Regions from separate parts of the Alteromonas pelagimontana genome, predicted to be linked through region 4. Evidence: predicted binding sites of a transcription regulator. Region 4 holds the regulator's gene; each other region holds the start of a gene.

Region 1 (3,171 bases), 160 kb from region 4:
CCAGTTCTGCTTTCAAGCGGTCAAGAATATTACGCGAGGTTACGTATTTACCTTCTTTACCGGAAAACGGCGAGGTATTAACCTGAAAGGTCATAGTCACTGTGGGTTCATCTACCGTTAACGGCGGTAAAGCTTCTACGGTATTCACGTCACAAATGGTGTCGGAAATTTTCAGTTCACCAAGGCCGGTAATAGCAATAATATCTCCGGCATGAGCCAAATCGACATCATGACGATCAAGACCAAGATAGCCTAATACCTGACCTACCTTACCATTACGCTTTTTACCCTCAGCAGTAACAATCGTGACTTGCTGGTTAACTTTAACATTACCGCGGGCCACACGCCCAATACCAATAACGCCAACGTAAGAGTTGTAGTCCAGCTGTGAAATTTGCATCTGAAACGGTCCATTCGGATCCGTCTGCGGCGCTTCTACTTGATCGACGATAGTTTGGAACAACGCCGTCATATCAGGCTCTTGTTTGTCAGCATCCAAAGATGCCCAACCATTCAGAGCAGATGCATAAACAACCTGGAAATCCAATTGTTCATCTGTCGCGCCAAGGTTGTCAAACAAATCGAAAACCTGGTCCATAACCCAATCAGGACGCGCACCGGGTTTGTCAATTTTATTGATAACAACAATTGGCTTTAACCCTTGAGCAAAAGCTTTCTGCGTTACAAACCGTGTTTGTGGCATTGGGCCTTCCTGAGCGTCAACCAGCAACAGCACAGAATCAGCCATAGACATTACCCGCTCTACCTCGCCACCGAAATCAGCGTGTCCTGGGGTGTCCACAATATTAATGCGGTAATCGTTCCAGTTGATAGCGGTGTTTTTAGCTAAAATCGTAATGCCGCGTTCTTTTTCAATGTCGTTAGAGTCCATGACTCGTTCCTGGACTTCGCCGCGGCTTTCCAGGGTGCCTGACTGCTGAAGCAGTTTATCAACCAAGGTAGTTTTACCGTGGTCAACGTGCGCGATGATCGCGATGTTTCTTAATTTCGTAATATCAGTGGTAATCATGGAGTTAGAGCCTGTTTAAATCGGCGCGAGTGCAAGGAGATATGCCGCGAAGATTTGATTGCTTGATCTGAACAATAAAAATGTGCGCGGATTGTACAGAAAATCCGTTGCATTTGCGCATCTTTTTTTAACGAATTATTTTTACGCGAGGAACCTGTATAAAGCAAAACCCGACACCATCTGTGACATGTTCAGAAAATCTCCTGTAAGCAGTAAATTATAGAAGCGGCAGTAGAATCTGCAAATGCAGTAGCGATCGTTTGTAGATTCCTCTAGTCTAAGACATCAGCGGCCGCACCGCTTGCACGATTATGGAACAACCAAGCACCAAATTGGTGCGAATTATTTCTGTATTGGTGGATTCGCTTCGGGCTATGCTTGATGGGCGGGCTTTTGTGCAGCTGGCATGAATATCGCTTCAAAATTTCTTATCTTGTTGGGGTGAAAATTTTCACTCTGCATTTTTACATAAAAACCTGGAGGACACGATGTCAGTAGAAAAGGCATTAGAACTGATACAAGAGAGTGAGGCGAAATTTGTAGATTTACGCTTTACCGATACTAAAGGGAAAGAACAACACGTATCTATCCCTGCATCCCTTGTCGACGAAGAATTCTTCGAAGAAGGAAAGATGTTTGATGGTTCTTCTATTTCTGGATGGAAAAGCATCAACGAATCAGACATGGTCCTAATGCCGGACCCAACCACAGCGGTGTTGGATCCGTTTGCTGAAGAAACGCAGGTAAATATCCGGTGTGATATTCTTGAGCCAAATACAATGGAAGGTTACGATCGTGACCCGCGCTCAGTTGCGCGCCGTGCGGAAGAATACTTAAAGTCGACCGGTATCGGTGACACAGCCTTTTTTGGTCCGGAACCAGAATTCTTCCTGTTTGATGATGTAAAATTCCACACTGATATGGCAGGCTCATTCTTTAAGATCGATTCTGCAGAAGCAAAATGGAATTCAGGTGAAGATTTTGAAGGCGGTAACATGGCTCACCGTCCTGGTGTCAAAGGCGGTTATTTCCCTGTACCTCCTGTAGACAGTGCGCATGATACACGTGCAGCAATGTGTCTGGTAATGGAAGAAATGGGTCTGCGCATTGAAGCTCACCATCACGAAGTGGCTACCGCAGGTCAAAATGAAATTGCCTGTGAGTTTAATACGCTGGTTAAAAAGGCGGATGAAATTCAGATCTATAAGTATGTGGTCCATAACGTTGCTCACGCTTATGGCCAAACAGCCACCTTTATGCCTAAGCCTATTGTCGGCGACAACGGTTCAGGTATGCATGTTCACCAATCCATTTCTAAAGATGGAAAGAATATCTTTGCTGGTGATAAATATGCGGGTCTGTCAGACGAAGCGCTGTTCTATATCGGCGGCATTATCAAGCATGCTCGTGCGCTTAATGCATTCACCAATGCATCGACTAACTCATACAAGCGCTTAGTGCCTGGCTTTGAAGCACCGGTAATGCTGGCTTATTCCGCCCGCAACCGTTCGGCTTCAATTCGAATCCCTTACGTTACGAGTGACAAAGCGCGCCGTATCGAAGTGCGATTCCCTGACCCAACTGCCAACCCTTATCTAGCCTTTGCTGCAATGATGATGGCGGGTCTTGATGGTATTAAAAACAAGATTCACCCTGGCGACGCCATGGATAAAGATTTGTATGATTTGCCTCCTGAAGAAGCGAAGGATATTCCAACCGTAGCCGATTCACTGGAAATGGCTTTGCAAGCGTTGGATAATGATCGCGACTTCCTGAAAGCAGGCGGCGTTATGACTGATGACATGATTGATGCGTATATCGCGCTTAAATATGAAGAAGTCCTTACATTGAAGATGTCTACTCACCCAGTTGAGTTTGACTTGTACTACAGCGTATAAACTCTTCGTTATCCATAATGATACCAAGCCCGCTTATGCGGGCTTTTTTGTGACTGTCTGATTGTACTAATATACGTTTAACGGTTTTTCTACTATGCTACGGTTATGATTACAGTGCTTCGTTTTACCACACTGCTACTGGTGCTACCTGCAGTAGTTTTTGCCACTCATGCTGAGCAAGAACCACTCTATAAAGTGGAGCTTGAAGACGGCACCGTTCTGTATACTGACACTTCTGTTAAA
Region 2 (3,171 bases), 1.7 Mb from region 4:
CTTCTCAATATTTGGGCTTTCAAACTTTTTACCCAGTGTATATTTTGGCTTGCTCACCGCTACGGCAATGATATTTGCTTTAATTACCGACCTTACGTTACTGCCGGCGCTATTAAACTGGTTAGTTGCCAGGCCCAATAAGCCGCAGCAAAGTTCCAGAGAGAGCAATTAAGCTCTCTTGTCGGGAAGATAAAATTGAGCGAGTACAAAGCAAAGATTGCCGAAAAAGAGCATTTAAAATGATTGATTGACTTCGAAAGAAGAATTTAAAGTCATTGATGAAGTGTTAGATAACCCTATGACTGTTTCCGTGAAATGCTGCCAGATAAAGGCTAGTGTTCCTCAATTTGTTAAACAGCCTGCCTCTGCGGTTGTGCTTAAGGTACCGCTATTTACGCGAGAATAGCCAGCTGAAAGCCTGGGGCAGGGCACCGTGTTCATTGATCGCCGTAATTTAACCTCAATGGTTTTCGCTAACGAGCAGGGTGAACGTAAAACCTGAACCGTGAGTTAAGAGGCTTGTACTTTCCTGAAAATAAGTATAAATTTTGGGGTTGGAAACGGAGTTCTGTATTAAAGGAAAGCGCGTGGGAGCATCTAAAACGAGTAAATTAAAAGATAGATATTATTTCTTCACAAGCCATTCCTCTTCTGCCAAAGTTTGGTTGGCGTTTTTCATCTGTTGTACTATATCTTTATTCCTCGCGTATTCCCTGCTGACCATCTTTGATAGACGTCCTGACATTTCAGAGGAACAAGAATCGTCGTTATTGAAAGTAGATATTGCTGATTATACGGTTCAGCTTAGCCCCGAGGAATAAACTCTCTCTTTCTTTAGTCTCATCGCGCGGCTGACCCTTTTTCACGATTGGCCATCATTCTAATCGGCAAGGCTGTGCTCACTCAGCGCAAAAAAGCCGCGCCCGAAAAGAGATAAATGGTTTCCTCTGTTTCTGAGCTGATCAGACATCAGTGTGGATCAGTATAATGTTTGCAGCAAATTGGAAAAGCGGTTTGGCAAGTTATATTGTTTATCTGGGGTTTACTCTAGTTCGTTTTGAACTGGAACATGCGGTCATAAAAAAACCAGGTAAAAACCTGGTTTTTTTATCGTATTTCAATTAGCAATCCTGGTCTTTTGTGTCCATGCCTTCTTTAGCATCTTCACAAGCGTCTTCCACAGCGTTACCCGTATCAGTTACCACGTCGTCTAACTCTTCACCTGCATCCTCCGCAGGGCCCTGATCACAGGCGCTAAGAGACAGAGCGAACCCAGCAACCATCAAAGTTTTTAAAAATGCTTTATATGTCATCATATTCCTTTCTCCTTTATCCTAATTAATCTTAAACTCTAGGTGATTTACCGCGTAACGCATTTGCAATAAGCGAAATGACCAATAGCGCGACAAATACGAAGAATAAAAACTGAGCAATACCTGTAGCTGCACCGGCAATGCCACCGAAACCAAAAACTGCTGCAATAATGGCGATAATAAAGAATGTAATAGCCCAACCTAACATAAGTAAATCCTCTTATTGCTTCCGTAAATTCACAATAAGATATGCGCGAACTGTGCCAAATCTGCAAGCATTTGATTTTAATCCTTAAATAATAATTTTTCACGAAAGGTAGTGAGTTTTATTATTCACTATTACAAGAAGAATGCACTTTTTACACGATGCTAACAAGGTGGGACGCCTAAGTTAATCCTCATCTTCTCCTCTATATATCGAGGGCAAGAGCATGAATGAACAAACATTCAGCAGTCTTAAGTAATAAACAAAATTTATCATCGAAACGCCGTAAAACCCTTCCTGATGGCTCTGCTGGAGCATGGATGCTTAAGCAGTTCGACTAAAAAATCTTCACTTATCGCGAAAAATCATTCACGATCTCTCCCTGTCCATATCCCTGACGATCTTGATATAATCTTGCCATCCAACATCAAGGACCTTCCATGTCAAAAAATCATTCCGCCTTTATTGGGCTAATGCAGCGGGCAAAAAACGTAAAGCGTTGGCCATTAATGGCGCAGTTTCAGGATGAAATTCTTTCCACCCATATTTATGAAGCTGCTGTCGTCGCACATATGTTGGGAGCCATTGCCGCGGACGTATTTGAAGAGGATATTGATCCTGATCGGGTAGCATCTATGGCACTTTTTCATGAAGGGAGTGAGATAGCGGGAATGAGTGATATTCCTAGTCCGGTTAAATACCACGACCCTGAAACGACAACCGCAATAAAAAAACTGGAGCGCCGATTCGAGGCAATGCTGATTAAAACGCTTCCTGAAAAGCTGCAGGCTCGTTATCAGCCTCTTATTGAGCAGGACAAAGAAGATGCCCACGTACGCTTGGCGAAAGCTGCAGATGTCCTTTGTGCATATTTAAAATGTGATTACGAGCTGTCTAAATCGAACGGAGAATTTTCTAACGCCAAGCAGGAAATGGAAATTCAGCTTGGAAAGTATCGTGAGCTTCACCCGTGCGTTGACTATTTCTGTCAGGTATTTTTAGAAGATGCAAAAGGGACGTTAGATGAACAAACACGGGATTTGGACTGGGTAGAAAGAGCGAATACCCTTCATCTTTCGGAATAACTGTGAGCTTAAGTTTAACCCTACCCATGACGCCTTTCGCCATGGGTAATTTTCCTGAGGTCTACGCCGTAGCATCCTGTAAAGATTTCATTTCATCGTGACATTGCTGCATACGAACTCGGACCCGGCGAAGCTCAGTGGCGCAGTTGGCGGGCTGGTTTTCTTCCAGTGCGTCGTCAATGGCTTCGAGAACTTTGTCTTCAACTTCTTCAAGCTGGTCTACATAAGTGTGGTCTTTATTCGAACTCAGGGCGCCCAGAAGATTCGTATACATGTTGCGTACATCAACAGTCCAGTCAGAATCGGTTTCTGCATCACCTTGTTCAGAAACCGCGTAGGGCTGAAGGGCGGCTATGGCTTCCTGCTTTTCGGTAATCATTCTGGTGAACATCGCTTTCAAATTTTGCTGGGACACTTTTTCGATCCCGTCCTGATAAAATTCTATCCCACCATTCATTACTTTGATTATGTCAGTTACTTTGTCAACCTGGGGTGTTTGATTACTCATAGGAAATCTCCACATACAAAAGAAAAGAAAAAACGCCAGCCAATCTCGCAGACTTCGGTT
Region 3 (3,171 bases), 2.0 Mb from region 4:
AATGCGATGGTTGTTGCTTAAGCCGATCTGGAGTTTTTTACTAATCCGTAATGCTGTGTGCTCTGAGTTGATCACACGTCACAGTGGATTCAAATTACGCGCTTACGCCTTTTCCTAAGCCTGAGCCTTTAGGTTTACCGCTTTTATCATAGGTGAGGGATTCTTTGGCGCGAACTTCAAGCATTAAATTGCGCAGATGTGTCAACCGTAGCTGACCCTGTTCTACTGCTTTTTGATTAATAGTCGTTTTGTACTTACATTGATCTACAAGCTTTTTCGCATCATCAACCAGAGCGTCAATATCGTCCGATATTTCATTCTGAGCCGCTGATGCCTGATATTGCTTGTCGACTGCGAGATCCAGGCGCTGAACTTCTTCAAGAGTCTGCTCCTTTTCCTCAAGCAAATTCATTAGCGCTTCAGCATCTCGTGAGCTAATAAGGTGCAGTTCTTGATCAAGCAAGCTGGCTAATTTTTCCAGGTTAGTTACCTGATTCTCCAACATTGACTGAAGTGACTGCACCATGAATTACCTCTAAGATTTCAGGCCAAAAACCTGGCCTTCTAAATGGGCGATCTTTTTCGCCACAGAATCAGCATCGACACGATATTCGCCGCTTTGAATCGCCTTTTTAAGCTTATCGACCTTTTCCTGATCAATTGGCGCTTCTGCACTTTTCTTCTGCACCTGATTTAATTGCTGTGCAGACTGAGTCAGCGAAACCGAATCCTGACGAGGCGCCGTGGTGGTTGCAGCTTTGTTAGCTACCTCCTGCTGAACAGCACCCTGATTCTGTTGTTGCTGATTACTGATTTTCGTATTATCCAGTGGCGCTTTTGGTGCCCCACTATTTACATTATTAATTGCCATAATTATTCATCCGCTACCTATAACACCGCCTCGAATATGTTATCGGCAGGGCTATCCTATTCTTTAGCACATTTTTTGTCTACTTGGCGAGCCGTAGCCACTAATTTTATCACGCAAATTTTAAACCCGACAAAACGCTGCCAAAACATACGCTAACGGATAACAACGCTTTTATAAACGAACCACGACTTCTTGCACACTGGCGACTTCCGCGATAACAGATTTGCGCGAGCTAGCGTTTAATACTTCAATATTATCACCTATTACGCCATCCTGTTGAGCGATTCCTGCCGTCTTTACCTGCATGCCAGATAATTGAGCGCTAATAGTAATACGATCGCCTTCGCAAACGAAGCATAACATATTTGCTTGAATGGGTTGGCCCTGCCGTACACGATGTTTCATTCGCGCGCCGATTAAGGGCTTGATGTCGTTATACGCCGTGTGACGCAACCGATTAATTTCGATATCGGCCAAACGTAAATTTTCTGAAGTTAATACTGTTCCCGGGCTTATCATTCCCGCTGTAACTGCAATTGTGCGAGTTCGCAGCACTCTTGCGTTGGTAAACACATACCAGTCATTTTGTTTGCAGCTTACGCGAACAGAAATATAAGACTGAGCCAGTGCTTCTGAATCGGCGTGATACTGAAAATCGGTGGGGCAGGAAGGTATAGCAATACGATCATCAATATCAGCAACCTCAATGACGATGTTATCCTGATTGTGTCGATCTCCGATGGCTTCAAGAAGATAAGCTTTGGCGCCGTTTTGAAGATCTTTATGTTTATTCTTCTCAGGCTGTGCAAAAGCCGTAAAACTGGTTAAGCTCACCAATAACGCGCCGATTAAGGCGGGGACAAAGAAAGACGTTTTCATATTCATTTCGCGCATATTCACTTTTTCATGTTCAGTTGGTGTCATTTTGTCTATGATTAAGAGAGCAGAGTCTGACGGTACGCCGCACGTTAAAAGTGTCACTTTTTTGGCGATTTTACTGCTAATCATTTAGTGATATGGTTCAACGCAATGATCGTGCCCAATTTAAAGTAGAGGTAATGTATGTCAGGTATTCTTGACTCCGTTAACCAGCGGACACAGTTGGTAGGCCAAAACCGGTTAGAGTTGCTTTTGTTCAGACTTAACGGCAGACAAAGGTTTGGTATCAACGTTTTTAAAGTCCGTGAGGTTTTACAGTGTCCGCCTCTAACGGCGATTCCTAAGCTTAATAAACTAGTAAGAGGCATTGCGCATATCCGCGGGCAGACTATTTCTGTTATTGATTTAAGCATGGCCACCGGCGGACGACGCATTGAGGATTTATCTTCTGCCTTTATTGTTATTGCAGAATACAACCGCTCGGTACAGGGATTTCTGGTAGGTGCGGTCGAGCGCATTATTAACACCAACTGGGATGCTATAATGCCGCCTCCGCAGGGTACCGGCAGGGCGAGCTATTTAACAGCTGTTACCCAGGTTGAAAATGAACTCATTGAAATTTTGGACGTAGAAAAGATATTAAATGAGATTTCCCCGCTAAATACGGAAGTAAGCCAGGATGTAGCGGCTACGTTATCTACAGAAGGTAATGAAAATAAAATTATTTTTATTGCGGATGATTCTTCGGTTGCTCGTAGCCAAATTAAAAAGGCATTAACCGCGATTGGGTTGGAAATTGAAGTCGCCAAAAATGGTCTGGAAGCACTGAACCGCCTGAAGGAAATTGCGGCAGAAACCGGCGATGTTACCAATCGGGTGGGCGTGTTGGTCTCTGACATTGAAATGCCAGAAATGGATGGTTATACCCTAACCGCCGAAATAAAAAATACACCGGAACTGTCTAAGCTTCATGTGGTTTTACATACATCGTTAAGTGGTGTTTTTAATCAGGCCATGGTGCAAAAGGTAGGAGCTGATGACTTCATTGCCAAGTTCCATCCGGATGAACTGGCAACAGCAGTACAAAAATGGCTGGTCAAAAATAACGGTTAAAAAGGCGCCGATAGTTTGAAAAATAAAGAAGTGTCGCTGGAAAGTTACCGTCAATTTGGGCGCTTTCTGGAACAGCAGTGCGGCATCGTATTAGGTGATAACAAACAATATCTTGTTCGCAGCCGCTTGTCATCGTTACTTTATCAGTATGATTATGACAGTTTAGATGCCCTTGTTAACGCTACAATTCAAGGCGGAAACCGCGGGTTGTTGCAATCTGTTATAGATGCTATGACCACCAATGAAACCTTGTGGTTTCGTGATGGTTATCCTTTTGAACTGTTAATTAAAGACATTCTTCCTACCTA
Region 4 (3,171 bases):
ATCAGAGGAATCACAGAAGTAATGGCCACCTTGTCCGTCAGTCATCTGGCGAAATCCTATAAATCCCGTCAGGTAGTACGAGATGTCAGCCTTTCTGTATCCACCGGGCAGATTGTCGGATTATTGGGCCCTAACGGTGCCGGAAAAACCACCACCTTTTACATGATAGTAGGGCTCGTATCATTAGATAAAGGTAAAATCTTTATCGATGATAACGAGTTAACCCATCAACCCATGCACGAACGGGCCAGAAAAGGCATAGGATATTTGCCGCAGGAAGCCTCTATTTTCCGAAAACTGACAGTGCATGAAAATATTATGGCTATCCTGCAGACGCGGAAAGGCTTATCCTCTGTACAACAGGAAGAAGAAGCCGACGCGCTACTTGATGAATTTAATATCAACCATATACGTAATAGTACGGGTATGAGTTTGTCAGGCGGTGAACGGCGCCGAGTCGAAATTGCACGCGCGCTGGCTGCCAACCCTCAATTTATTTTACTCGATGAGCCCTTCGCCGGAGTTGACCCGATTTCGGTTAATGATATAAAGAAGATCATCCAACATTTGCGTGACCGTGGAATAGGGATCCTAATCACAGACCATAACGTACGTGAAACCCTGGACGTCTGTGAAGAAGCCTACATTGTAAGTCACGGCGAGTTGATCGCTCAAGGTAGTGCTGAACAGGTATTAAGTAATCAAAAAGTACGGGATGTATACCTTGGTGAACAATTCAGGCTATAGTAAAGATATGAAGAACCTGCATATCTTATTGTTTATTAACGGATGCAAGCGTACACGAGCATTGAAATTAAGACGTAGATGAAACCATCTTTACAGCTAAAATTTAGTCAACAGTTAACTATGACGCCCCAATTGCAGCAGGCAATTAAACTGCTGCAATTGTCGACGCTGGATCTTCAACAGGAAATTCAGGAAGCTCTGGATTCCAATCCCCTATTGGAGGTGGATGAAGGGAACGATGATGTCGGTGAGAAAAACAATCTCGACAATGACGACTTTAATGAAACGGCAAGTACGCCGTCGGACAATATGGATACCGGCGAAGCGTTAGAGAAAAACGACCTGCCTGACGAGCTTCCTATTGATAGTACCTGGGATGAATATTATTCCGCGTCTTCTGCCCCCGCAGCGTCTTCCTCTTCTGGTGGTAGTGGTGGCGACGATGAACAGGTTTTTCAGGGTGAGACCACAGATAACATTCAGGATCATCTCTTGTGGCAGATGCGTCTGACACATTTTTCTGATACCGATCGTGCAATTGCTATGGCCATTATTGATTCCATAGACGAATCGGGATATTTAACTGTCACCGTTGAAGACATTCTACAAAGTGTAAACGACGAAGATATGGAAGATCCTATCGAAGAAGACGAAGTTGAATGTGTACTTAAGCGGATTCAAATGTTCGACCCTCTTGGTTCTGGGTCCCGTAATCCGCGGGAATGCCTGATGGTGCAGTTAAAGCAGTTCTCCCCTGATACGCCCTGGCTGGAAGAAGCCAAAATGATCATCGATGAATATGCTGATTTGTTGAGCAGCAAAGATTATCGTACGTTGATGCGCAAATCGAAGCTTAAAGAAGATCAGTTGCGCGAGGCCATGCGCTTGTTGCAAACGCTGAATCCTCGCCCCGGCAGCGCCTTAATAACCAAAGAACCGGAATACGTAATACCGGATGTGTCGGTTACCAAGAAAAACGGCCGTTGGGCAGTTGAGCTTAATCCTGACAGCCTGCCAAAGCTAAGTGTGAATCAGCAGTATGCCGCTATGAGTCGTCGTTCGAGAAACAGCAGTGACTCACAGTTCATTCGCTCTCATATGCAAGAGGCGAAATGGTTCATAAAAAGCTTAGAATCCCGCAATGATACATTGCTGAAAGTGGCTAACTGTATTGTTCAGCAGCAAATGGGCTTTTTTGAACATGGCCCTGAAATGATGAAACCTATGGTGCTAAATGATGTCGCAGAGATGGTAGACATGCATGAATCTACTATTTCGCGGGTAACCACCCAGAAATACATGCACACGCCCCGTGGGATTTTTGAGCTGAAGTACTTCTTCTCCAGCCATGTGGCGACAGATTCTGGCGGCGAGTGCTCATCTACCGCTATTCGCGCATTAATTAAAAAGCTGGTGGCAGCAGAAAAACCGAGTAAGCCGCTAAGCGACAGCAAGATTGCTCAATTGTTGGCCGAACAGGGTATAAAAGTTGCTCGGCGAACAATAGCAAAATATCGGGAGTCGTTATCGATCCCACCGTCTAACCAACGTAAAAGCCTTATCTGATAAGGCGGCTCAAAATAAGGAAGACGAAATATGCAAATCAACCTTACTGGTCATCATGTCGAGATCACTGATTCTTTGCGTAATTATGTCGAAACAAAGTTCAGCAAGTTAGAGCGTCATTTCGATCACATATCTAATGTTCATGTAATACTTAACGTAGAAAAACTTAACCAAAAAGCTGAAGCCTCCATGCATCTCAGCGGTGCTGAGGTGTTTGCATCTGCGGAAAACTTAGATATGTATGCGGCAATTGACGGTATGGTAGATAAGCTTGACAGGCAAGTTATCAAGCACAAGGAAAAGTTGAAAAAGCACTAATGCCCGTCATGGATATTCAAACTCTAATCAGCATGGACCGCACTGAATGTGCGGTCCATTGCAATAGCAAAAAACGCATCCTGGAAATCATCAGTGGTATAGCGGCCAAAAATAATCCTCAGGTAGAAGAGGCTGCGGTTCTCACTGGGTTGCTTTCTCGAGAGCGTATGGGAAGTACTGGAATCGGAAACGGTATTGCGTTACCGCATGCCAGGTTGCCGGGCCTGGATCGCGTGGTTGCCATTGTCGTTACCACTGAACCCGCTATCGATTTTGATGCTATTGATAATAAACCGGTAGATATTTTCTTTGCATTACTGGTACCAGAAGAACAAACTGAAGGACACCTACAAACATTAGCTACGGTTGCCTCTAAACTTAGTGACAGAGACACAGTTAAAGCAATTCGGAAAGCCACCACAAGCGATGATATAGTGACGGCCTTGAAATAAGCCGTCACTACGTTTACAGGGAGATGGGCATTGAAGCTTATTATTATCAGTGGGCGTTCCGGGTCAGGAAAATCTGTCGCCCTGCGCG

The links. The regulator sigma-54, encoded in region 4, starts transcription at its own class of promoters, with help from an activator protein. The targets are predictions, from matches to a motif close to GTTGGCACGNNNNTNGNNT.
Region 1: the regulator sigma-54 is predicted to act here: its motif matches at 1,431-1,449, upstream of glnA (glutamate--ammonia ligase).
Region 2: the regulator sigma-54 is predicted to act here: its motif matches at 1,563-1,581, upstream of CA267_RS16875 (DUF1328 domain-containing protein).
Region 3: the regulator sigma-54 is predicted to act here: its motif matches at 1,896-1,914, upstream of flgA (flagellar basal body P-ring formation chaperone FlgA).

What each region holds. Positions count from the first base shown of each region.
Region 1 is NZ_CP052766.1:1,016,558-1,019,728, forward strand. Features, by position in the region: gene typA (translational GTPase TypA) at 1-1,030, opposite strand, end outside; gene glnA (glutamate--ammonia ligase) at 1,519-2,928, shown strand; gene CA267_RS04715 (Ig-like domain-containing protein) at 3,034-3,171, shown strand, end outside.
Region 2 is NZ_CP052766.1:3,828,874-3,832,044, forward strand. Features, by position in the region: gene CA267_RS16865 (efflux RND transporter permease subunit) at 1-172, shown strand, start outside; gene CA267_RS16870 (hypothetical protein) at 1,122-1,316, opposite strand; gene CA267_RS16875 (DUF1328 domain-containing protein) at 1,345-1,521, opposite strand; gene yfbR (5'-deoxynucleotidase) at 1,959-2,603, shown strand; gene CA267_RS16885 (ferritin-like domain-containing protein) at 2,665-3,111, opposite strand.
Region 3 is NZ_CP052766.1:3,200,281-3,203,451, forward strand. Features, by position in the region: partial or broken gene CA267_RS14030 (IS982 family transposase) at 1-21, shown strand, start outside; gene flgN (flagellar export chaperone FlgN) at 95-526, opposite strand; gene flgM (flagellar biosynthesis anti-sigma factor FlgM) at 536-871, opposite strand; gene flgA (flagellar basal body P-ring formation chaperone FlgA) at 1,043-1,795, opposite strand; gene CA267_RS14050 (chemotaxis protein CheV) at 1,934-2,863, shown strand; gene CA267_RS14055 (CheR family methyltransferase) at 2,879-3,171, shown strand, end outside.
Region 4 is NZ_CP052766.1:1,173,748-1,176,918, forward strand. Features, by position in the region: gene lptA (lipopolysaccharide transport periplasmic protein LptA) at 1-22, shown strand, start outside; gene lptB (LPS export ABC transporter ATP-binding protein) at 22-747, shown strand; gene CA267_RS05385 (RNA polymerase factor sigma-54) at 826-2,313, shown strand; gene hpf (ribosome hibernation promoting factor) at 2,344-2,631, shown strand; gene ptsN (PTS IIA-like nitrogen regulatory protein PtsN) at 2,640-3,083, shown strand; gene rapZ (RNase adapter RapZ) at 3,114-3,171, shown strand, end outside.